2 linked regions of the Sporomusa termitida genome follow. The protein of the gene in region 2 interacts with the protein of the main gene of each other region in a pairwise test. Links are inferred from orthologs where the notes say so. Each region holds a gene or a part of one and is shown on either strand. Other genes may lie near its edges. The genes, in order: lpdA and pcrA.

Region 1 (7,040 bases), 1.3 Mb from region 2 along the record:
GTTAAAGTACGCAGGAACACTGACTATGGCTTCGTCAATACTTTGTCTCAAAAAAACCTCGGCATCTTCTTTTAATGAACGGATAACAAAAGCGGCTAATTCTTCCGGCAAAAAAGAATACCGGCCCAGTGTAAACGTCTTGTTTGTCCCCATAAACCGTTTAAACACGGCAATCGACAGCTGGGGATGGGTAAGCAGCCGTTCCCTGGCGATTTCACCCACCACTATCTCGCCTTCATCACCGACGCTGATCACTGATGGCGTCAGCTTTTTCCCCAGACCATTGGGGATTATCACTGCTTCGCCATTTTGCCAGTAAGCGACCAGGCTATTGGTTGTTCCTAAATCTATGCCCACACTCGCCATATCGGCTCATACCTTTCTAAAAGTATTGCAAGGATCCACCGGCTGCCTTCTCAGCGGCATTTGCGAACCAAGAAGCACCAGATGATCGCGGCCATCAAGATCGTTGCTCCTATAGACTGTACTGTACTTAACATGAGCACTCCTCGCCTATGAATTGAATCCGGCCTCTCCGTAATAGAAGTTACTATATTTAAAATACTACTTTTGGGGTAATACGCCCATAGGACTTACGATTCATTTACACGCCGTCCCGCCACTAACAGTCAAGGTAAAAATCCTCAGAATCTTATATTGCCGTTACATCAGGCAAGAAAATAGCCATAACTGCTTATTATGAAATAAGCAGTTATGGCTATTTCTCTACTAAGGCAGAAATTCCTGCCAGTTCGTTTTACGAGTCCGTTTTTTCACCAATGATAGGGGGTTATGTCAGGGGCGGCCGCTGCTTCTGCTTAAGCTGATGAATCATATCGCCGTCAATCCCGTGGGCACACTCCATAACGACCTCGGTCAAGGTGGGATGGGGATGAATGGTGTGGGCAATGTCCCGGGCGGTCAGGTTGTTACGGATGGCCAGCGCTCCCTCCATAATGAGATCACTGGCATGGGCCCCAAGAATGTGCATGCCCAGGATTTTGCCGGTGCCGGCCGCAGCCACGATTTTAACCAGACCATCCGGTTCAGCCATCGATACCGCTTTGCCGTTAGCGGCAAAGTTAAATTTGCTGATTTTAAAAGCCTCGCCGCCGGCCAGCGCCGCCTGTTCGGTCAACCCTACCGACGCTATTTCCGGGGTAGTAAATATGCAGGCCGGAACCGCACGGTAATCCATCAGCGAGCTGACCCCCATCGCATTTTCCGCCGCCACAAGGCCCTCGGCTGAGGCAACATGGGCCAGCATGCTCCGGCCGGTAACATCGCCGATGGCATAGATACCGGCGACATTGGTTTCCATGCGCGCATTAACGGTTATACCCGCGTGGTCATAAACAACCCCGGCCGCTGCCAGCCCCAGATCCGCCAGCACCGGCCGGCGGCCGGCGGCCACCAGGACCTTGCCGGCCGGCAATTGCTGCCTGCCTTTCCCGGTATCAACCGCAACAAGCACCCCGGCCGGCGCCGCCTCGATCGCCGTTACCCTGGCGCCAACTAGGGTTTTAATGCCCTGTTTGCGCAAAATTATCCCCAGCCGCTTGACCAGGTCATTGTCCAGACCGGGCAAAACAGCCGGCAGCAATTCCACAATTGTCACTTCACAGCCAAAAGAGCGCATAAGCGTTGCAAACTCAATGCCCACAACCCCGCCCCCAATGATCAGCAGGCTTGGCGGGATCTCGGTCAGTTCCAGCAGTTCGTCGCTGGTAATCACGGCCGGCAGCCCGCAGCCAGGCACCGGCACCGGGCCGGGCTGCGAGCCGGTGGCGATAATGATCTGCCGGGCTTCATAACTCTCCCTGCGGCCGGTATCAGGGTTGCTGACCGCCAGCCGGCTGGGGCCTGTCAGCATGGCAGTACCCTGCACCACGGTGATCCCATGGCTGCGCACCAGCTGCTCAATCCCGCCCCGGAGCTGGGCTACCACTGCATTTTTCCGGGCCATGACTGCCCCGAAATCAAAACCAATTCCCGTTGCGGTTAAGCCAAACTCGGAGCTGCGCTTGAGGTCTTCCCATTTTTCCGCACTTTTTAATAAGGTCTTGGTGGGTATGCAGCCCCGGTTCAGGCATACCCCGCCCAGAGACTCTTTTTCCACCAAAAGTACCTTGCCGCCCAGTTGGGCGGCGCGGATCGCCGCCACATATCCGCCCGGCCCGCCGCCAATAACAGCGATATCATAGTTCATGGGCCAATTCCCTCCTGTGTATTTGAAGCTACCGCAACAGATTCCAACTGTCACAGCCGTATTTTGTCCTGACAAGTTCAGCAGCCGTGGCCTGCTCCTGCTCACTCAGCCGGCCGGGCTCCAGTTCAAGCCCCAGCGCCGCACCAAAAGCGGCGCTCATTGTCCGGCGAACCGACTCCCAGCTCACCTCCCGGCCCAGAATTTCCTGCACCGATATGGCCCGTTTGGCCAGCATTGCCGCCACCGAACGCTGCTCCTCCGGTGACGGAAGATTAAGTAAAGCTGCAACCTGCTCAGGCTGAAACGCCAGCAAAATCGAGCCATGCTGCAGAATGACCCCGTCTTTACGCACCTGGGCGCTGCCTGCCAGCTTACGCCCCCGGGCCGTCAGCTCATAGTGCGAGGGGGCATCGAAACATGCCGCCGAGGCGGACCGGCGCCTGGTGCCGGCCTGACTGTAGGCAGCCTTGGGCATACTCATCGCGGCATCGATGCCCAGCGCGCTCAGCCCGGCCAGCAAACCGCCACTAAAATAGTGATAAGAGGCGGTAATGGTTGCCGGAATCTGCGGGGCGTCGGCCCGCACCACCACACTGTAGGTTAGTTCCGCCGCATGGAGAACCGCCCGGCCGCCGGTAAGCCTGCGGACAACATCGATTCCCGCCTGGCGGCATTTCTCTAAATCGACTTCGGCGGCCGCTTTTTGAAAATAACCGATGCTCATAGCGGCCGGCTGCCAGCCATAAAACCGGACTGTCGGCGGTACAGCGCCGCTGGCATGGGCGTGCAGGATAGCCTCATCCACCGCCATATTCCGGGCTGCCGTTCCAATCCCGCTGTTAATAACCCGCCATCTCACCGTCCCGTCACCTCGCCGCCCCGGCCAATCCAGCCACAATGCCGCTCTCTTTCATGGCCTGCTCCGCCTCGGTCCTGCTTAACCGCCGGGGATAGTTGTACATGCTCCCTCCCGGCCGTTCGTTGTAATACGGCCGGTTGCAGTCCGGACAACCGCTGGTTTCAAAAGCCGTCCCCGCGCTCAGCAGCTGCTTTAATTCTCCCAGCGGCAGGTTAATTCCGGTTAAAGTCCCCTGCCGATACCGGAAAACGTCCGGACTGCAGCCTGATTGCAACAGGAAATGAGCAATCTGCACCCGCCGGTATTGACCGATGGCCGGCGGCCGCCGCTCCGCCCAGGCGGTCCCCCGTACAGGCGTAAAGGCAAACAGGCCAACCGCAATTCCTTTATTGACACATTGTTCTATAGTCTTTATCATTTCCTCCTCAGTTTCGCCCAGACCAACGATGAGATGAGTACTGGCCCGTCCGGGCAGTTCTGCGGCCACCTGGTGCAACAGCTCCCAGCGCCGCTGCCAGTGGCCATCCTTCACCTGGTGAAAGATGGCCGGCGTGGCCGCGTCCAGAGCGATGCAAATACGCTCTGCGCCCCGGCTGACAAGTTCCCGGGCCTGCTCCACCGTGTCAATGGCACTGGCGACGCAGACCGGAATATCGCTGGCCTGTGCTAAAGCCTCCACCGCCCTGACACTCGTTGGCCAGCTGGCTTCGCTATGGACGACCTGCAGACAGGCCCGTTTCAGGTTTCCGGCCTGAAAGGCGGCACTAATAGCCTGAACAGCCTCAGTTCCGTCCAGCTCGGGCCAGGTAACCCGTGACAGCAGATCGGCCCGGGCCGCACTGCTGCGGGCTTGCGCACAAAAGCGGCAGTTATGGCGGCATTTGGCCCCCAGCATAATATAAGCAGTCGTTGGCAGCACATCAGTCCTGACATGTTTTTTGCCGACCACACAGGCCGTACCTGCCGACAGTTTCCACAGATTCACAGTACACAGCACTCCTCTCCCCGGGAAATTGTCAGGCCAAGTTTATTAGCCAGAGCCACAGCCGCCGGGGCCGGATTGACGACAGTGTCAAAGCCGATGCGGACAGCCCACTTGTCAATTTCCTCCCGGTACCGCCCGCCGGGGCGCATGCAACCCAGATGCAGGGGGATAGCGGGAAAATTGAGCCGGGCATGGGTCAGCAGCCGGGCAACCTCGGTAATATCGGGGGGCTTACGGTCGCCAAACCGGGTCCCCCGGGTCGGCATAAAAATGATAAAGGTTAACGCTTCGGCCCCTAAGGCCTGTAAAATTTCTAACGCCCGGTACTCGCCGCTGATCTGGCCGCCCTTGAGGCCGGCGCAGATATGGGGCATCACCCGGACCCTGCGGCGCAGGGACTGGTAGCAGGCGATATAATCCGCCGCCTGGCGGCCGTTGCCGAACACTTCCCGGATGGTGGGATCATCACTGACAAAATCAAAGGACACGCAGTCAGCTACGGCCGCCAGTTGCTCAATTTCCGCCTCTCCCACCAGGCCGACATGCATATTATACCGCCGCCCGCTTTTAACTGCCGCCAGTTGCGCAAGGTGCTCCCCCACCGGGACTGAACCGTCGGCCCGGCAACCGCCGCTGACCAGCCAGCTGGGGCTGTCATCGGCGGCAACTGCTGCTGCCAGGGGCTGCATATGCTGCAGGTAGTGTCCCCCGCAGTGAGCGCAATTCAGCTCACAGCTAGGTCCTGTCACACTAACCGGTCTGGTTTTGTGCGGATAAGCAAAACAAATGCTGCTGCGGTCCGGCAGCCGGCCTAGCCCTTCCATTTTACAACCGGTTTCCGGGCTGCCGCGGCCTCGTCCAGACGGCCTACCACCGTTGACCGGGGCGCGCCGGTAATCAGGCCGGCATCCTCCCGGGCATCCCGGGCAATCCGCCGCATGGCGGCGATAAAGCCGTCCAGGGTCTCCTTGCTTTCCGTTTCGGTAGGCTCAATCATGATCGCCTCCTCCACAATCAGCGGGAAATAGACCGTCGGCGGATGATAGCCGTAGTCCAGCAGCCGTTTGGCAATATCCAGGGTGTGGATGCCATAGGCTCTCTGTTTCCGGGACGTTATAATGCATTCATGCTTGCACGGCTGGGCAAAGGGGGCATAGAAGTCCTCTTTTAGCTGACTGAGGACATAGTTGGCATTCAATACCGCGTCCTCGCTGGCCTGTTTCAGCCCGGCCGGCCCCATCGCCCGGATATAGGCATAAGCCCGGACAACCACGCCGAAATTGCCATAGAAGGAATGCATCCGGCCAATCGACAGCGGCCGGTCCTCATCCAGGCGGAAGGTCCCGGCCTCGCGGACAATAACCGGCACCGGCAGAAAGGGAATCAGGGCCTGTTTGACGCCTACCGGCCCGGACCCGGGGCCGCCGCCGCCATGGGGCGTGCTAAAGGTCTTATGAAGATTTAAATGAACGACGTCAAAGCCCATATCGCCGGGGCGGGTAATGCCCATAATGGCATTGGCGTTGGCGCCGTCATAATACAGCAGCCCGCCCGCAGCATGGACGATCCGGGCAATCTCCCGGATATTGATCTCAAACAAGCCCAGCGTACTGGGATTTGTCAGCATCAGGGCCGCTGTATCAGGACCCACGGCCGCTTGCAGAGCCTCCAGATTGACAGAGCCGTCGGCATTGGACTTTATTTCCACAATTTCCAGGCCGGCCACCGCCGCTGACGCGGGATTGGTGCCATGGGCCGAGTCCGGCACAATCACCTTGGTCCGGTTTTCCCCCCGGTGCCGGTGGTAAGCCCGGATAAGCTTAAGGCCTGTCAGTTCCCCCTGGGCGCCGGCCACCGGCTGGGTGGTAACGGCATCCATACCGGCAATCTCAGCCAGATATTCTTCCATATTCCCGAGCAGTTCCAGCGCCCCCTGTACGGTTTCTGCGGCCTGCAGCGGATGGATGGCGGCAAAGCCCGGCAGCCGGCAGACATCCTCGTTTATTTTCGGGTTGTATTTCATCGTGCAGGAGCCTAAGGGATAAAAGCCCGAATCTACCCCGAAGTTGCGCCTGGACAGACCTGTATAATGGCGCACAAGGTCCTGCTGACTGACTTCCGGCAATGCTGCCGGGGTTTTTCTCAGAAACCGGGCGGGAATTACATCCGCAGCCGCTGCCGGCGGCACGTCACTGTCAGGCAGATCAATCGCCCGGCGGCCGGTTTTGCTGATTTCAAAGATCAAAGCGGTGGATTTTCTATTACTCATACGATTGCCCCCAGTCTGGCTGCCAGCAGGTCAATCTCCTGGCGTGACCGGCTTTCCGTCACACACAGCAGGGTGCAGCCTGTTAGTTCCGGATAATAGTTGCCCAAATCAAGGCCGCCGATGATGTTGGCGGCCAACAGCTGTTTATTCACTGCGGCAACCGGTTGCGGCAGGCGAACGGCGAACTCTTTAAAGAAAGGTGCGCCGAACACCGGTTCAACCCCTTTGATCCCGGTCAGCTGCGTATAGGCGTAATGCGCTTTTTGCAGCGACAGGGATGCTATCTGCGGCAAGCCCTCTTTGCCCATAGTGTTTAAGTACACAGCGGCAGCTAAAGCGCATAAGGCTTCATTGGAGCAGATGTTGGAGGTGGCTTTTTCCCGGCGGATATGCTGTTCCCGGGCCTGCAGGGTAAGCACAAAGCCCCGGTTGCCCTCCTGATCCACGGTCTGGCCCACAATCCGGCCGGGGATTTTGCGCATTAGCTTTTCCGTTGTAGCGAAAAAACCCAGATAAGGACCGCCGAAGGACAGGGGAATTCCCAGACTCTGTCCTTCACCCACGACAATATCCACGCCCAGCTTTCCCGGCGCTTCCAGCAACCCCAGCGAAATGGGATCAACGGCGGCAATCATGAGGGCCCCCTGGGCATGAGCCGCCGCCGTCCCAGCCGCCAGGTCTTCAATGCAGCCAAAAAAATTGGGGCTCTGGACAATAA
Region 2 (15,937 bases):
CAGGTTGCTGGCATTCTGATGGGGAATCATCACCCCCTGCTGGCCTGTCAGACCTTTTAGCTTGCAAACCGCGAAAAAGCCTTCAATCTTTTCCGTCGCGCCGCCGATGGGCTGAATCTCACCTTTTTGATTGACTGAACCGGTTACAGCAATATACTGCTTAATCGGTGCGTCAGCCACACTGGACAGGATGGCATACAGTTCCGTGCTTGAGGCACTGTCACCGTCGACACCGTCATATAATTGCTCGAAGGTCAGGCTGGCAGTCAGGGTCAGCGGATATTGCTGGGCATACTTTTGTCCAAGATAGCCGCTGAGGATCAGCACGCCTTTGGTATGGCTTGTCCCGCTGGTTTTGGTCTCCCGCTCAATATTGATGATCCCGCTTTTGCCCAGATAGGTATTGGCGGTTATGCGGGAGGGTTTGCCAAACATATACTCACCGACCGACAGTACGGCCAACCCGTTGACCTGCCCTGTTTTTTCGCCGTCGGTGTCAATTAACAGCTGCCCTTCGGCGAACATCTCCTGCAGACGTTCTTCATATTTATTAGCCCGGTACCGTTTCTCTTCAATCGCTTTTCTTATATGGCCGGCAGTGACGATCCCACTGTTATCCAGTGTGGCCCAGACATCGGCTTCACACAGGATCTCAACAATATCATTAAACCTGGTTGTCAGCTTATTTTGTGATCCGGTCAGGCGGGAACTGTATTCCACAATCCGGGCAACGGCGGAGCGGTCGAAATGCTTAAGTTTCTCCCGGCAGACAGTTGAACTGATAAAACCGGCCAGTTTCTGAATATTGACAGGATTGTTCTCCATGATCACGTCAAAGTCGGCATGGGCCTTGAACAATTTGCGAAAATCCTCGTCATAGTTGTACAGCAGCTGATAAATATAGGGGTTGCCAATCAATACGACCTTGACGTTAATCGGGATGGGCTCCGGTTTCAGCGAGGCCATGGCCAGCACACCATATTGCTCGCCCAGGTTCTCAATTTGCAGCTTCTTGGTCTTAAGCACCCGTTTTAAGGCATCCCAGGCGCCAACATTTGTCAATACATCCCGGGCATTCAGGATTAAGTAACCGCCATTGGCTTTATGCAAAGCCCCGGGCTTAATCATTGTGTAGTCGGTGCTGACAACACCCATCCGGGTTTCGTATTCCGCCCGCCCCACCAGGTTATAGTAGGTGGGATTGATCTCAACGACAACCGGCGCCCCCTGCGGCTCCCGGTGTTCTACCAGCAGATTGACATTGTATTTATCCTTCGCATCCTGGGCCGGCCGCTTAAAAATAGCCAGAGGGTTATTATCCTCTTCCGGCTGGGGCTTAAATTCATTGATGTTTTTAGAAACATCCTGCCTGATTGCTTCCAGATAATCAACAACCGTTTTGTGGCCGTCATACTTTTCCTTAAGCTCGTCAATCAGATGGCCGGCAACAAACAGGCCGACTTTGCTGTCCAGCTGTTTCAGGTCTTCCCGGGTCCCCCGCTCCAGCAGTTGAATCCGGCGTACGACCTCCATGCCTTTTTCGTGGACAGCAAACAAATTCTTCTCAATGGCTTCCCGCTGTTCCTTCTCCAATTTCTGAAAATCCTCCGGTGCCAGCGCCTTGCCGTCCACCATCGGCAGGCCGACAAAGCCGGTTGAACTCCATTGCGGGGAAATGCCCTGCGATTCGGCATACTGGGTAAACTCTTCCACCATCACCGAGCGCTGTTCCTGATACTGCTTTAACAAACCGGCTTTAGCCTGCTCATAGTCTTCGCTGCTAAATACTTTCGGAATATCGGTTTTCAGATTCTCAATAAGCTCCTGCATATCTTGCTTGAAAACCTGGCCGATGCCGGCCGGCAGTGCCAGGGCAATCGGCTGGCCGGGGCTTTCCAGATTATTCACATAACACCAGTCGTAGGGAAGCTCCTGTTGGCTGGCCACTTTCTTAACTGCCGATTCGGCATACGTAATCTTACCGGTGCCGACTAACCCGGAGATAAAAATATTATAGCCGGGGTTTTTGGTAAACAAACCAAACTCAACGGCTTTTACCGCCCGTTCCTGTCCAATCATGACCTCCAGCGGTGATACGGTCTCGGTTGTCGTAAAGTCAAACACGCTGTCATCACAGTTAAAGCGGAGTTTTTCGACCGGCAATTCCTGACTTATAGCCATGAAAATAAGTCCTCCCTTTGTTTTCATTAACCCAGGCATTGGCACCGCAGACCCGCTTAGTGATACTTACTGCTGAACGCGGCCCTACAGATTGTTCGGACTTCCATTGGCAGGCGAAGCAACATACATTGGCAGCACTGCGAAAAAATTGTTGTATGCAAAATTTACCACATAATATCTTCTAGCGGCTGCCGGCAAAATCCTGCTACAGGAGCGACATACCCATATACATCATGACTATTTTACTGGTATTGATGAACGAATGGGCCGTAATGGCAGTGAGCAGCGACCCTGTCCAAAAATACAGCAGGGCGAACCCAATACCAACGATAATCATCTCCACAAGCCAATACGCATTAAAATGAAACAGGGCAAAAATTGCGGCACTGAGCAGAGCGCCGCCCCACAGGCCCCATCTATCTTTCAGCGGCAGAAAGGTAAACAGGCGGTAAAGAACCTCTTCCGTAACCGGTGCCGCAATACCGGCCAGAAACAAAGGCATGATAAGCTGCTGCCAGGACATGGCGGCCTGCACCTCGGCGACAATCGGATGCTGAGCCGGCGCCACCAGCAGCGTGGTGGTGTACACACGTTCACTGTACAGACTGATCAATAATAAAACCAGTCCGCCAGCCAGACCTTGCCCAACATTGCGCCCCCAGTTGCGGAACGAAAGCCCCAGCTTAGCCGGGTCGCCCCTGGTATCGCGGACCTTCCACAACACTAACGCCACTATAATCAGGCGGTCGGTCAGTTCGATTACCCAGGGACTTGCCGTAAAAAAAAGCGGATATACCAGCCGCACGATAAGTATGCCGGTTGCCAGGCGCAGAACATGAACAGCGAATACGGCCCGTAAATCCCAGGTAGCTTTCAGCATGATAATAACCTCATTTTTTTTCGGCGTTATCAATACTACCATTATGCGCGGTCAGACAGGCTTTCATGCAAAAAACAAGACGCGGTAAACCGCGCCCTGCCTGGCAATTTATGCTTAAATTACATGTTAGCCAGCCGATCTTTTAACAGTTTGTTGACAAGCTCAGGATTGGCGCGGCCCTTACTTTGCTTCATAACCTGGCCAACCAAAAAGCCAATCGCTTTTTCTTTGCCGGCTTTAAAATCAGCTACCGACTGCGGATTGGCGGCAATAACACCGTTAACAATGGCCACAATCGCACCTTCGTCACTGATTTGCACAAGCCCCTGCTCTTTGACAATGACCGCCGCGTCCTTGCCACTGTCCCACATGCCTTCAAACACCGTTTTGGCAATCTTGCCGGAAATAGTGCCTTTGGTAATCAAGGCAATCAAACCGGCTAACTGGGCAGGCGCAACCGGACAAGCGGCCGCCGTCTTGCCGGCGGCATTAAGATGCCTGGCTACATCGCCCATTAGCCAGTTGGCTGCCGCCTTGGCATCGGCACCGGCCTTAACGGCAGCATCATAATAATCAGCCATGACCCGGCTGGCGGTGATGGTCTCGGCATCATACGCCGATAGGCCATACTCACTCATCAGCCTGGCTTGGCGGGCGTCAGGCAATTCCGGCAGGCCGGCCCGGATATTCTCGACCCAGGCTGGATCGACGACGATCGGCACCAGCTCCGGTTCCGGGAAATAGCGATAATCATGGGCCTGTTCTTTATTGCGCATTGAGAGGGTTATACCCTTGCTTTCATCCCAGGAACGGGTCTCCTGGACTACGCGGCCGCCTTCTGAGAGCAGCTCGGTCTGTCGTTCCACCTCATATTCGAGGCCCCGCTGCACAGACCGGAACGAGTTCAGGTTCTTGAGCTCGGCCTTGGTGCCAAAAGGCTCGGCACCGGCCGGCCGCAGCGAGATGTTGGCATCACAGCGCAGGCTGCCTTCCTCCATCTTGCAGTCCGAGACATCAATATACTGCAGGATGGCCTTCATTTTCTCCAGATAGGCCTTGGCTTCCTCCGGGGAGCGCAGGTCCGGTTCGGAGACAATCTCGATCAGCGGCACGCCGGTACGGTTATAGTCAACCAGGGCATATTCGCTGTTGCTGATCGTGCCTGAATGGACCAGCTTGCCGGCATCTTCCTCCATATGGACCCGGGTAATGCCGATGCGTTTGGTCTCGCCATTGACCTCGATGTCCAGATAGCCGTTGACGGCAATCGGCAGATCATACTGTGAGGTCTGATAATTCTTGGGCAGATCCGGGTAATAGTAGTTTTTGCGGTCAAATTTACTAAACGGCAGGATCTGGCAATTAAGCGCCAAACCGGCCCGGACGGCAAACTCCACCACCTTTTCGTTAATTACCGGCAGTACCCCCGGCAGACCCAGGCAAACAGGGCACACATTGGTATTCTGGTCGGCCCCGAAGCGGGTGCTGCACCCGCAAAATATTTTCGATTGGGTTTTTAGCTCGGAATGGACTTCCAGTCCAATGACTGTTTCATATTTCATGGCGTTAAACCTCCCCCAGCGGCGCAAAACGCGTATGGTAATCATTAGCCTGTTCCAAGGTGTAAGCCGCCTGGATAATTGCAGCTTCAGCCAGCGGTTTGCCGATAATCTGCAGGCCGACAGGCAGGCCGTGAACAAAACCGCACGGGATGGATATCCCGGGCAGACCGGCCAGGTTAACCGGGATGGTGAAGATATCCTGCAGGTACATTGCCAGGGGGTCGCTGAGTTCGCCAATTTTAAAGGCCGTAGTCGGCGCCGTCGGCGTAACCAGTACATCAACCTCGGCAAAGGCCTGGTCAAAGTCCTGTTTGACCAGGGTCCGGACCTGCAGGGCCTTCAAATAATAGGCATCATAATAACCGGAGCTGAGGGCATAGGTGCCCAGCATAATGCGGCGCTTTACCTCCGGCCCAAAGCCTTCACTGCGGGTTTTCTTATACATGTCGATAATATCAGTGCCTGGCGCCCGGTGGCCAAAGCCCACGCCGTCATACCGGGCCAGATTGGAGCTGGCCTCAGCCGGGGCCAGCAGGTAATAGGCCGGCAGGGCATACTCGGTGTGCGGCAGGGACACTTCTTTAACCTCAGCGCCCATGGCGATCAGCTGATCAACCGCTTTTTTGATAGTGGTTGCAACCTCCGGCTGAATACCGGTGCCGAAATACTCTTTAGGCAGGCCGACCCGGAGACCTTTAACATTATTCACAAGCGCCCGGGTATAATCGGGGGCGTCGATATTAATGGCAGTCGAGTCCTTGGCATCATAACCGGCAATGGCATTAAGCACCAGGGCGCAGTCGGTAACATCCCGGGTAATCGGGCCGATTTGATCCAGCGACGAGGCATAAGCCACCAAACCGTAGCGGGAAACCCGGCCATAGGTTGGCTTCAGGCCGACATTGCCGCAATAGGCGGCAGGCTGGCGAATGGAACCGCCCGTATCCGAGCCCAGAGCCCACACCGCTTCGCCGGCGGCCACCGCCGCGGCCGAGCCGCCGCTGGAGCCACCGGGAACCCGGTCGGTATCCCAGGGGTTGCGGGAAACAAAAAAGCCCGAGTTTTCCGTGGAGCCACCCATGGCAAACTCATCGCAGTTGGCCTTGCCGGTGACAACAGCCCCCTGGGCGGCCAGCTTGTCTACGACCGTGGCATCATAAGGAGGAACGAAATTGGCCAGAATTTTGGAAGCACAGGTCGTTCTGGTCCCGCGGGTGCAGATATTGTCTTTAATGGCACCGGGGATGCCGGCCAGCGGCGCGATCGCCTCGCCCCGCCCGATTTTGGCGTCGACGGCAGCAGCCTGAGCCAGCGCCTGCTCTCTGGTCTCGGTTATGTAAGAACGTATGGTAGGCTCAACCTCATCGGTTCTGGCCAAGCTGCTCTGCGCCAGCTCCACGGCCGATATTTCTTTTTTTACCAGCATAGAATGCAGGGCATGTGCTGTCTGTTTAAACAATTTCACTGTTCTGACCTCCAATCCTTACCCTTCCATGATCTTCGGCACCTTAAAGTAGCCGTCCTCGGCCTCCGGTGCATTGGCCAAGGCCAGTGCCTGCGGCAATGAAGGCTTGACCGCATCCGGACGCATGACATTTTGCAGCGGCAGCACATGGGCTGTCGGCTCAACGCCATCGGTATCAAGCTTATTTAAGATATCTGCATATTCTAAGATAGCGTTAAGCTGTACGGCATAGGCGTCCAGTTCCTCAGGTGCCATCTCCAGCCGGGATAAGAGGGCTACATTTTCAACAGCTTGGCGGTCAATTTTCATAAAATCCCCTTCCTCAAGGCAAAACGTGCCAATATTTTCAATAACAGATATTATATCATGCCTGCGGCTTTTGTACCAGCATCCGGAACTGTTCTTCGTCCAGAACCGTAATTCCCAGTGCCTGCGCTTTGTCAAGCTTGCTGCCGGCCTCGGTACCGGCAACAACGTAACTGGTCTTTTTGCTGACAGCCGCCGACACCTTGCCGCCGCAGGCGGTAATAAGCTCTTCGGCTTCTTTACGGGCCATCGACAGCGTACCGGTCAGGACAAAAGTTTTACCGGCCAGTTCCTGGCTTACCGCCTGCGTCTCTTCCGTCAGTTTAATGCCGGCGGCTTTAAGTTTTTCAATATAAGCCAAATTGACAGGATCAGCAAAATAACTGGCCGCACTTTCAGCAATTTTGGGACCAATCTCGTCGATTGTCAGCAGTTCTTCCGCACTGGCTGCCGCCAGCCTGTCAATGTCGCCGTACCGCCGGGCCAGGATTGCCGAGGCCTTAGCCCCGACATGCCTGATGCCAAGGGCAAAGAGGGCGCGGGCTAAACCGGCCTTTTTACTGGCCTCAATGGCGGTCACCAGATTTTGGGCCGATTTTTCCCCCATCCGGTCCAGAGCGGCCAAAGCTGCAGGCTGCAGGCGGTACAGATCGGCGGCATCCCGTACCAGCCCCGCGGCCAGCAGGCTGGCAATGACCGCCGGCCCCAAACCGTCGATATTCATGGCATCCCGGGAAACAAAGTGAATCAGCCCCTCCCGCAGCAGGGCCGGACAGCGGGAATTGACACATTTATGGGCCACCTCGCCGGCTTCACGCTCAACCGGCTGGTCGCATTCCGGACAGACAGACGGCATAACAAAGGGTAATTCACTGCCTGTCCGGCGGTTAGTCACAACTGCTATCACCTCGGGAATAATCTCGCCGGCTTTATGGACAACCACCGTATCACCGATGCGGATGTCTTTTTCTGCAATATAATCGGCATTGTGGAGCGTAGCCCGGCTGACAGTGCTGCCGGCCAGCCGCACCGGCCGCAAAACCGCGGTTGGCGTCAGGGCCCCGGTACGGCCGACCCGGACAAAGATATCTTCCACAACCGTGGTGGCCTGCTCGGCCGGGAATTTATAGGCAATGGCCCAGCGCGGGTCCTTGGCCGTGGACCCCAGGACGCGCTGGCTGGCGAGGCTGTTGACCTTAATCACCAGGCCGTCAATGTCGTAGGGCAGGTCAATCCGCTTTTCGGACCAGCTTTCGCAATAGGCGGCAACATCGTCAATATTAGTAAACAGCCGGTAATGAGGATTGATTTTAAAGCCCAGGGACTGCAGCTTTGCCAGCATGGCCGCATGGGTTGCCACTCCCAGCCCCTCTTCGGTCCCCAAACCGTGCATAAAGATATCCAGCGCCCGCTCAGCCGTGATTTTCGGGTCAAGCTGGCGGATGGAGCCGGCGGCTGCATTCCGGGGGTTAGCCATCAGGGCTTCACCGGCAGTTTCCCGGAGCTGATTGAGACGGTCAAACTCACGTCTGGGTAAAAATACCTCGCCCCGCACCTCCAACAGCGGCGGCATCCTGCCGGCAGCATGCAAAACCAGCGGCACCGACCGGATGGTGCGGATATTTGTTGTTACATCCTCGCCATAGGTGCCATCGCCCCTGGTAGCCCCCCGGGCTAACCTGCCATTCTCATACACCAGATTCATGGCCAAACCATCTATCTTAAGTTCAACAACATATTCCACCTCATCACTGTCAAGCCCGCTTCTGACCCGGGCATCGAAGCTTTTAAGCTCGTCCGCGGAAAAAGCATTGCCCAGACTAAACATCGGGGTCAGGTGGGCAACCCGTTCAAAGCCGCCGGCCGGCGCCCCGCCCACCCGCTGACTTGGTGAATCAGGCGTTATGAGGGAAGGGTAAGCGGTCTCAATGTCAATAAGCTGCCTGAGCAGACGGTCGTATTCGGCATCACTGAGTTCAGGGCTGTCAAGTACATAATAACGGTGACTGTGATAGTGAATCGTCTTTTTTAATTCCTCAATGGCTTGCGCTGCAGCCGCCAGGCTGGCCGGTATCTCTGTCTTCACATTGTTAACCCCCGCAAAGAGTATATTACAGCCTGCTGATTGGTGCCATTTGGGCCAGCAGTTTTTTTATGCCTTCATTAGGAAACGCAATACTAAGCTGCAGGCTGCTGCCGCTGCCGGTGACGGCAACAACCGTGCCTGTGCCCCACTTGGCATGATAGACCTTTTCCCCCGGCTTCCAGTCGGTATTGACAGGTTGAGCCCCAGACTGAACCTGGTCCTTGAGCAAAATCAGCTCCGGTTTGGGCATCGCCCGGGACGGCATCACGGTTGCGGCGGCCGGGCGGCCGGGCACAGGGGCTAAATAGCCGGGGCGCCGGGGCGCATACCGTTCAATCAGCGCCGGTGGAATCTCATCCAAAAAGCGGGAGGGCGCGTAGCATACCGAATTACCATAGATCATACGCTGTCTGGCATTGGAAACAAACAATTTGCGCTCCGCCCGGGTAATGCCGACATAACACAGCCGGCGTTCCTCCTCGACCTCCTGTTCATTCATCAGGGTGCGGACATGAGGGAAAATCCCCTCTTCCAAACCAGCCAGGAATACGGTGGGAAACTCCAGGCCCTTGGCCGAATGCAGGGTCATCAGCGTAACCTTGTCATCACCGGTTTCCGCTTTATCAGTATCTGTCAACAGGGCCACATGGCTCAGGAAATTTTCCAGGGTGTTATCCTCTTCATTTTCGGCAAATTTTTTGGCATCACTTTTGAGTTCTTTCAGGTTTTCAATCCGGGTCTCCGCCTGAGGGTCACTGTCGATTTCCAGCTCCGCCAGATACCCTGAATCGCGCATCACTTTTTCCAGCAGGTCGGCTACCGCCAGGGTATGCTGGCAGGCCATCAGGTTGAAAATCAGGGCAGCTAATGATTCCAGCTGATTTTTGGCCCGGGCGGTAAGGCCCGGAACCAGGTCAGGATTGGATACGGCATCAAACAGCGGCACCTCGTTGTGGGCCGCATAATCGGCCAGACGCCCAATGGTAGTGTCGCCAATGCCCCGGCGCGGCACATTGATGATGCGCAGCAGGCTGATGGCATCGGCCGGATTAAACACCAGCTTAACATAGGCCATGATATCTTTAATTTCCTTGCGGTCATAGAAGCGCAGCCCGCCCACCATCGTATAGGGGATCGCACCGTTGCGCAGGCCTTCCTCTATCGCCCGGGACTGGGCGTTAGTCCGGTACAGGATGGCAATATCCTTATAAGGTGTGCGGTATACCGTATTCAGCTTAATGATGGTATCGGCAATATGCCGGGCCTCGTCCCGCTCATCCATGGCCAGGTAATGAGTGATTGCATCACCGGCCTGATTATCGGTCCACAATGACTTGGCCTTGCGGTTGCAGTTGTTTTCGATAACCGCATTGGCAGCATCCAGAATCGTTTGCGTCGACCGGTAGTTTTGTTCCAGTTTGATGACCTTGGCATCAGGATAATCTTTTTCAAAATCCAGGATGTTTTGAATATCCGCTCCCCGCCAGGCATAAATGCTCTGATCAACATCGCCGACAACACACAGGTTGCGGTATTTGGCCGCCAGGGTCCGGGCCAGCAGATACTGGGCCCGGTTCGTGTCCTGATATTCGTCAATCAATATATAATGGAACTTATCCTGATATTTTTCCCGAACCATGGCATTATATTCCAGCAATTCAACCGACAGCATCAAAAGATCGTCAAAATCCAGGGCATTATGTACTTTTAGTTTGCTCTGATACAGCTTGTATACCTCAGCCACCTTGAGGTTATAGAAATTATCGGCCTGAGAGGTAAATTCCCGTACATCCTGCAGGGCATTTTTAGCATTCGAGATCGTAGCCTGGACACCGCCGGGGGTAAATTGCTTATCATCCAGATTCAGGTCCCGAATGCAGTTCTTGATAAGTGTCTGGGATTCGCTGGCATCATAAATAACAAAATTGCGGTTGTACCCGCCCAGGTTTTCAATCTCTATCCGCAGGAATTTGGCACAAAAGGCGTGAAATGTACTCAGCCAGATATCCCGGGCCGCCGGACCGACAAGGCTTGTTACCCGTTCCTTCATTTCCGCAGCGGCTTTGTTGGTGAAGGTGATAGCAAGAATATTGTAAGGCGCCACCCCCTGCGCCAGCAGGTTGGCAATCCGGCTCGTCAATACCTTGGTTTTGCCTGAACCGGCCCCGGCCATAATCAGGAGCGGTCCGTTGGTGTGGGCGACAGCGTCCTGCTGGGCCGGGTTCAGGCGGTCATAAATTTTATTCATAGCTTCCTCCCTCAATCAGAGTAGGGTAAACATATTTATTTTCTCCATCGCTTCCCTTTTTCCTGTCGCCGGGAAAGAAAAAAGAGCCTGTTGCCCAGACTCTCACGAATACTGCATTTACTCTCAATTTCAATAGGCCTGAATCAGCTTAACACCCTTTTGCAGCATGGCAATCCCTTTAGCCCCCAATACCTCAACGGCCCTGTCAACCTCGTGCTCGGCAACCTGAGCGGCCAGGCCTTCACAGGATGCGCTCAGTTCCCGCGGCACCGGGATTAATTCGGCCAGGATACCGTTCTCTCTTAAGATTTTTTTAGCCCGGAAGGCGTGATAGACGGACGGAAATGTAATGACACAACTGAGCATATATCTACCCTTTCTAAAACCGGCAACATCATTGACCGCTATTTGGCTATGTTAATAGTATATTCACCGCCGGCCCCGGCTCATTCAACATGAAGCTTCTGCGACCTGGCATATTTTATTATTTTTTCTTTAACTCCAGGCTCAGCCGCCAGGATGCGGACACTGCTGTCAGCCAGCGCGGCTTGGGTCCTGAGCAGCGGCAGGGGGCAGCTTAGACCCCGTACGTCAAGAGTATTCGCCACGGTTTATCAAACTCCTTTACCTGCCGGTACAAGTTTTTCCCTGAACAGGCAGCCAATGCCGGCAACTACGGCAATACCGGCTATGACGGCAATCTGCCCGTTGATGCCGACACCGGCCGCTGAACCGGCCGCATTAAGATTATGGGCTATACCGGCCCCGGCCAGCATGCCGAGCACGCAAAACATTGCATCCGTACTGCCCTCGCCGGACAGTATCAGCTGACGAAGCGGACAACCGCCGGCCAGCGTGGCTGCCAGACCGGTCAGGAACAGACCAAGAAAATTCCAGATATGCATGGTATGAGCCAGCGGCTGGTTCGCAAAGCCTAGCTTAAAGAACCCGAAATACAGGTTGCCGGCGAGGGCGGCGGCGAACATAACCCCGTAGATTTTAAGCAGCGATGTATCCCCGGCCAGCATAAAATCGCGAAAACCGCCACTCAGGCACATCCGGGTACGCCAGGCCAGGACACCACCGGCCAAACCGGCGACCAGGCTCAGTATGACTGGAGCATGCATAGAACCTGGCCCTTGGACACTGAAGTGCAAAAAACCCGCTTCCATACTTACGCCAATCAGCAGTATAAGGGCCGCTGCTGCCGCCAGATAACCGGTCACCCGGCTCCCGCCGGTATAGGTATAGGCTCGTCCCAGATTAAAACCGCGCTTCAGGAATAGGATCCCGGCCCCAATACCGGCAATAAAGCCGGCCAGGGCGGTGATGCCGTTGAGATCGCCGCCGGCCACCCGCAGGATGGCCCGCAGGGGACAGCCTAAAAACACCAGCGCCCCCAGCATCATCGCCATTCCCAGCACAAAGCGCACGAGCGGGCTGGAGCCGCCCCTGGCTCTGAACTCGCCGCCAGCGCGGGACAGACCAAAAGCGCCAAGGACGAACCCCAGAATCTCAGGCCGGGCATACTGCAGGGTGGCTGTGTTATGAAGCCCCACTGCACCGGCAATATCCCGCAACTGACAGGCGGCACAAAAACCATAATTGCCGGGATTACCAAACTTGACCAGCAACACCGCCCCGAGACCAAAAACTACGCCTGTGACAATAATCAACCAGTTCAATTCCCTCACCCCATATACAGAAAATTTTTAATACCACCATAAATATTATATATAAACAAATATATTCCTCCCCGGCCAGGCTTTAACAGGATAATTTATCCCTGCTTACGAATTATTAACACCATACTAAATTGTTGAGGTGAGCGCATGTCATATATCCAATCTTTAACTGTGTTTTCCTATGTTGCTGAAGAGGGAAGCTTTTCTGCTGCGGCCAAAAGGCTGGAACTCACTCAGCCCACAGTCTCCTTTCACATTGATAACCTGGAAAAAAGTTTTGGCTGCCCCTTGTTCTTCAGGACATCCAAAGGTGTTTCCTTAACCATATATGGCGAAAGACTGTATCAGACCACCCGGATAATAAATGACCTGACGACCGCTGCCCGCAAAGAAATTCAAGCCATGGCCCAGGGTTCGGCCGGCCGGATACTGCTTGGTGCCAGCACAATCCCCGCCGATTATATCCTCCCGCCGCTAATGGCTCAGTTCCTGAAAAGCAACCCCGGCCTGAGCATATCGCTCATAACCGGCGACAGTCATACCATCCTGGAAAAGTTTAGGCGGGGTGAATTCCCTATTGCTGTAGTCGGCACCAAGCCGGACGACAGCCTGATCAGCCAGCCGCTCTGGACGGACGAACTGTTGCTTGTCGCCCACCCAGACTATCAATCAGTGGCCGGCGCTAGCCCGATAAAAGACTGGGTCCTGACATTGCCGTTTATTTTACGAAAAAAATCATCAGGCACCATCAGCTCAGCCCTGGATGCCCTGGCCCGCTTTGGCATTAACCGGGACGAGCTTACTGTTGTTATGGAAGCCGGCAGCAATCAGGCGGTAAAAGCGGCTATCCTGAATAAAATCGGCGTAGGCTTTATCTCTTCGTGGGCGGTTGAGGCTGAGCTTATGTCCGGCCGGCTAATTTCCCTGCCGCTGCCGATACCGGTAATCGAGCGCCAGTTTTATGCGGTTTGCCGCCAGTCGCTGCTGCCGGCCTGTCTGGACCGATTTTGGCAGTATCTCATTGCGCAGAAATAACGGCCTGGTTCAGCGCCGTCGCTGCCGCAGCCAGCTGGTCTGAATGCCGATAAAAATTCAACCCCGCCAGTCAGCTGCTTCTATAAGCCTCTGCTTGCTAAAATATTATTATCCCTCTTTACTAGAACGTATGTTCTCGGGTATAATAAGAGCATGCAAGGAGCTGATGAATGTGGATGTGTTCGACAAACTGAAGATCTTAACCGATGCGGCAAAATATGATGTGGCGTGCACCTCAAGCGGCGTAAATAAAAAAGCCGCCGCCGGCGGTATCGGCAGTGCCGCCGCCTGTGGCATCTGCCACAGCTTTTCCGCCGATGGGCGCTGCATTTCCCTGTTCAAAGTGCTGCTGACCAATATCTGCATTTATGATTGTAAATACTGCGTTAACCGCCGCTCAAACGACACCCCGCGAACCATGTTTTCACCCCGGGAATTAGCTGAACTGACTATCAACTTTTACCGCCGCAATTATATTGAGGGCTTGTTTTTAAGCTCCGGCGTGCTGAAAAATCCGGACTACACCTGCGAACAGATCATAGAGACCTTGCGTATCCTGCGTGAGGAATACCGCTTTGCCGGTTATATTCATGCCAAGGCGATTCCCGGCGCCGACAGTGCCCTGATTACCCGTCTGGGCCTGCTGGCCGACCGGATGAGTGTGAATATCGAATTACCCTCGCAAAACAGTTTGCAGCTGCTGGCACCGGATAAGTCAAAGCATGCCATTTTTACCCCTATGGGTCATATTCAGAACCGGATCCGGGAGAACTCGCGGGATATAGTAAAGTACCGCCATGCACCCAAATTTGTTCCTGCCGGCCAAAGCACCCAGATGATTATCGGGGCTACGGCCGACACCGATTATCAGATTCTAAACCTGACGGAAAATCTGTACAAAAGATATCAATTGAAACGGGTTTTCTTCTCCGCCTATATGCCGGTAGCTGTGGACAGCCTCCTTCCCGCCCTGGATACAGCCCCGCCGCTGTGGCGCGAACACCGGCTTTATCAGGCCGACTGGCTGCTCAGGTTTTACGGGTTTGCTGCTGACGAACTGCTTGATCAGCAGCAGCAAAGTTTCAATCCCTATCTTGATCCTAAATGCAACTGGGCCCTTCACCATATGGATTCCTTCCCGGTGGAGGTTAACCGGGCTTCCTACCGTGACTTACTGCGGGTACCGGGCATCGGCGTAACCAGCGCCCAGCGGATAGTAACCGCCCGCCGTACAACCTCCCTCCATTTCGACAACCTGAAAAAGCTGGGGGTTGTCCTCAAACGGGCGCAGTATTTTATCACCTGCGCCGGCAAAACCGCCGACGGCATAAAAAACACCCCTAATGCCATGCTCCGCTCTTTGCTGTCGGCTAAAACACTGGAACTGTATCATTCCCAATTTGCCAGCCGGCCGGAACAGCTCTCGCTCTTTCACCAGCCGGCGCTGCGCCCCCTACCACAGGAGGCTAGCAACAATGCCGGCCGGGTCTGATCTGATTTACTGCTATGACGGCAGCTTTGACGGTTTATTGTGCTGTGTCTTTGAAAGTTACGAAAAAAAAGAAATTCCCGTTGATATCCTGGTAGCGGCTACAGCTCAGCCGCTGCTCTTTTCGACCAAAGAGATTCCAACTGACAGCCAAAAAGCCGGCCGGGTACTGGCCTCTATTCCCCAAAAACTGGGCCCGGCAGCGCTGGTCTTTATCCAACAGGCCTTTTTAACCTGCCTGGGGCAAAAAGAGCTGTATATCCTGCTCTTCCTGCGGCTTGGCTACCGCAACGGCCCGTCGGTGATGAATATGCTGACCGATAACGTGGTCGGCACACTTTGCAGGGCGGTAAAACATTTAGAGCGGGAAAGTCATTTGTTTAAAGGCTTCCTGCGTTTTTCCATTTTTAGCAACGTCCTGGTCGGTGAGATCGAACCCAAAAATTATGTACTGCCGCTGCTGACGCAGCATTTTTGTGAACGTTATCCGGAAGAACGCTTTTTAATCTATGATAAAACCCATGGCATGGGACTGGTATATCAGCCCTACCAGTCGGCCGTCATTCCCATCAGTTCGCTTGATCTGCCGGCAGCAGATGCCGAGGAACAACGGTTTCGTGAACTCTGGCAACTATTTTATGATACCATCGCGATTGAGGGGCGGTATAATCCAACCTGCCGCATGAGCCATATGCCCAAACGGTACTGGACGTACATGACGGAGTTTGGCAGCCGGCCTAAAGAGGCCCGGCCTAAGCTGCCTGACGCCGGCCGGACATTATTGCCCATTCCTGTACAGGAAAAATTGCCCTGATATTGTCTTTTTGCAAGTGTTTAAGCCCGGTTCCTGGCTTAACCGCCCGCCAAACCAAGTGAATGGAGTTGCCGCCATTGGCTGAGCAAGCCTGCCTGATCCTTGCGCTTACGCCGGCGGTGGGGCTTAAACCGGCTGCGTTTCTGGGGCTTTTAATCCCGGCCGGCGAGAGGCTGGAATACAGCG

What was found.
Region 1: the proteins of pcrA (region 2) and lpdA interact in binary tests that used the Escherichia coli proteins (3 or more experiments, as listed by UniProt). The link is inferred for Sporomusa termitida from one-to-one orthologs.

Annotation. Positions count from the first base shown.
Region 1 is NZ_CP036259.1:4,227,163-4,234,202, forward strand. What follows is about bases 1-2,826. They hold lpdA (dihydrolipoyl dehydrogenase), read right to left. Parts: upstream 2,210-2,826; coding sequence 791-2,209; downstream 1-790. Other genes in these bases: SPTER_RS19705 (molecular chaperone HscC), read right to left, coding at 1-366; SPTER_RS19715 (lipoate--protein ligase family protein), read right to left, coding at 2,238-2,826. Also shown: more of SPTER_RS19715, read right to left, coding at 2,827-3,068; LipS2 family lipoyl synthase, read right to left, coding at 3,076-4,053; LipS1 family lipoyl synthase, read right to left, coding at 4,050-4,877; aminomethyl-transferring glycine dehydrogenase subunit GcvPB, read right to left, coding at 4,865-6,322; aminomethyl-transferring glycine dehydrogenase subunit GcvPA, read right to left, coding at 6,319-7,040. UniProt on the Escherichia coli protein: Lipoamide dehydrogenase is a component of the glycine cleavage system as well as of the alpha-ketoacid dehydrogenase complexes.
Region 2 is NZ_CP036259.1:2,877,585-2,893,521, forward strand. Bases 8,118-11,062 are described here. They hold pcrA (DNA helicase PcrA), read right to left. Parts: upstream 10,729-11,062; coding sequence 8,506-10,728; downstream 8,118-8,505. Other genes in these bases: ligA (NAD-dependent DNA ligase LigA), read right to left, coding at 8,118-8,480; SPTER_RS13680 (putative Se/S carrier protein), read right to left, coding at 10,858-11,062. In the rest of the region: SPTER_RS13645 (Lon protease family protein), read right to left, coding at 1-2,181; SPTER_RS13650 (CPBP family intramembrane glutamic endopeptidase), read right to left, coding at 2,387-3,103; Asp-tRNA(Asn)/Glu-tRNA(Gln) amidotransferase subunit GatB, read right to left, coding at 3,181-4,623; Asp-tRNA(Asn)/Glu-tRNA(Gln) amidotransferase subunit GatA, read right to left, coding at 4,628-6,088; Asp-tRNA(Asn)/Glu-tRNA(Gln) amidotransferase subunit GatC, read right to left, coding at 6,107-6,397; more of ligA, read right to left, coding at 6,453-8,117; more of SPTER_RS13680, read right to left, coding at 11,063-11,094; SPTER_RS13685 (sulfurtransferase TusA family protein), read right to left, coding at 11,175-11,336; YedE family putative selenium transporter, read right to left, coding at 11,343-12,413; SPTER_RS13695 (LysR family transcriptional regulator), read left to right, coding at 12,561-13,448; SPTER_RS13700 (putative DNA modification/repair radical SAM protein), read left to right, coding at 13,621-14,940; SPTER_RS13705 (TIGR03915 family putative DNA repair protein), read left to right, coding at 14,924-15,751; SPTER_RS24795 (hypothetical protein), read left to right, coding at 15,829-15,937. UniProt on the Escherichia coli protein: A helicase with DNA-dependent ATPase activity. Unwinds DNA duplexes with 3'-5' polarity. Translocates on single-stranded DNA with 3'-5' polarity. Initiates unwinding more efficiently from a nicked substrate than double-stranded DNA.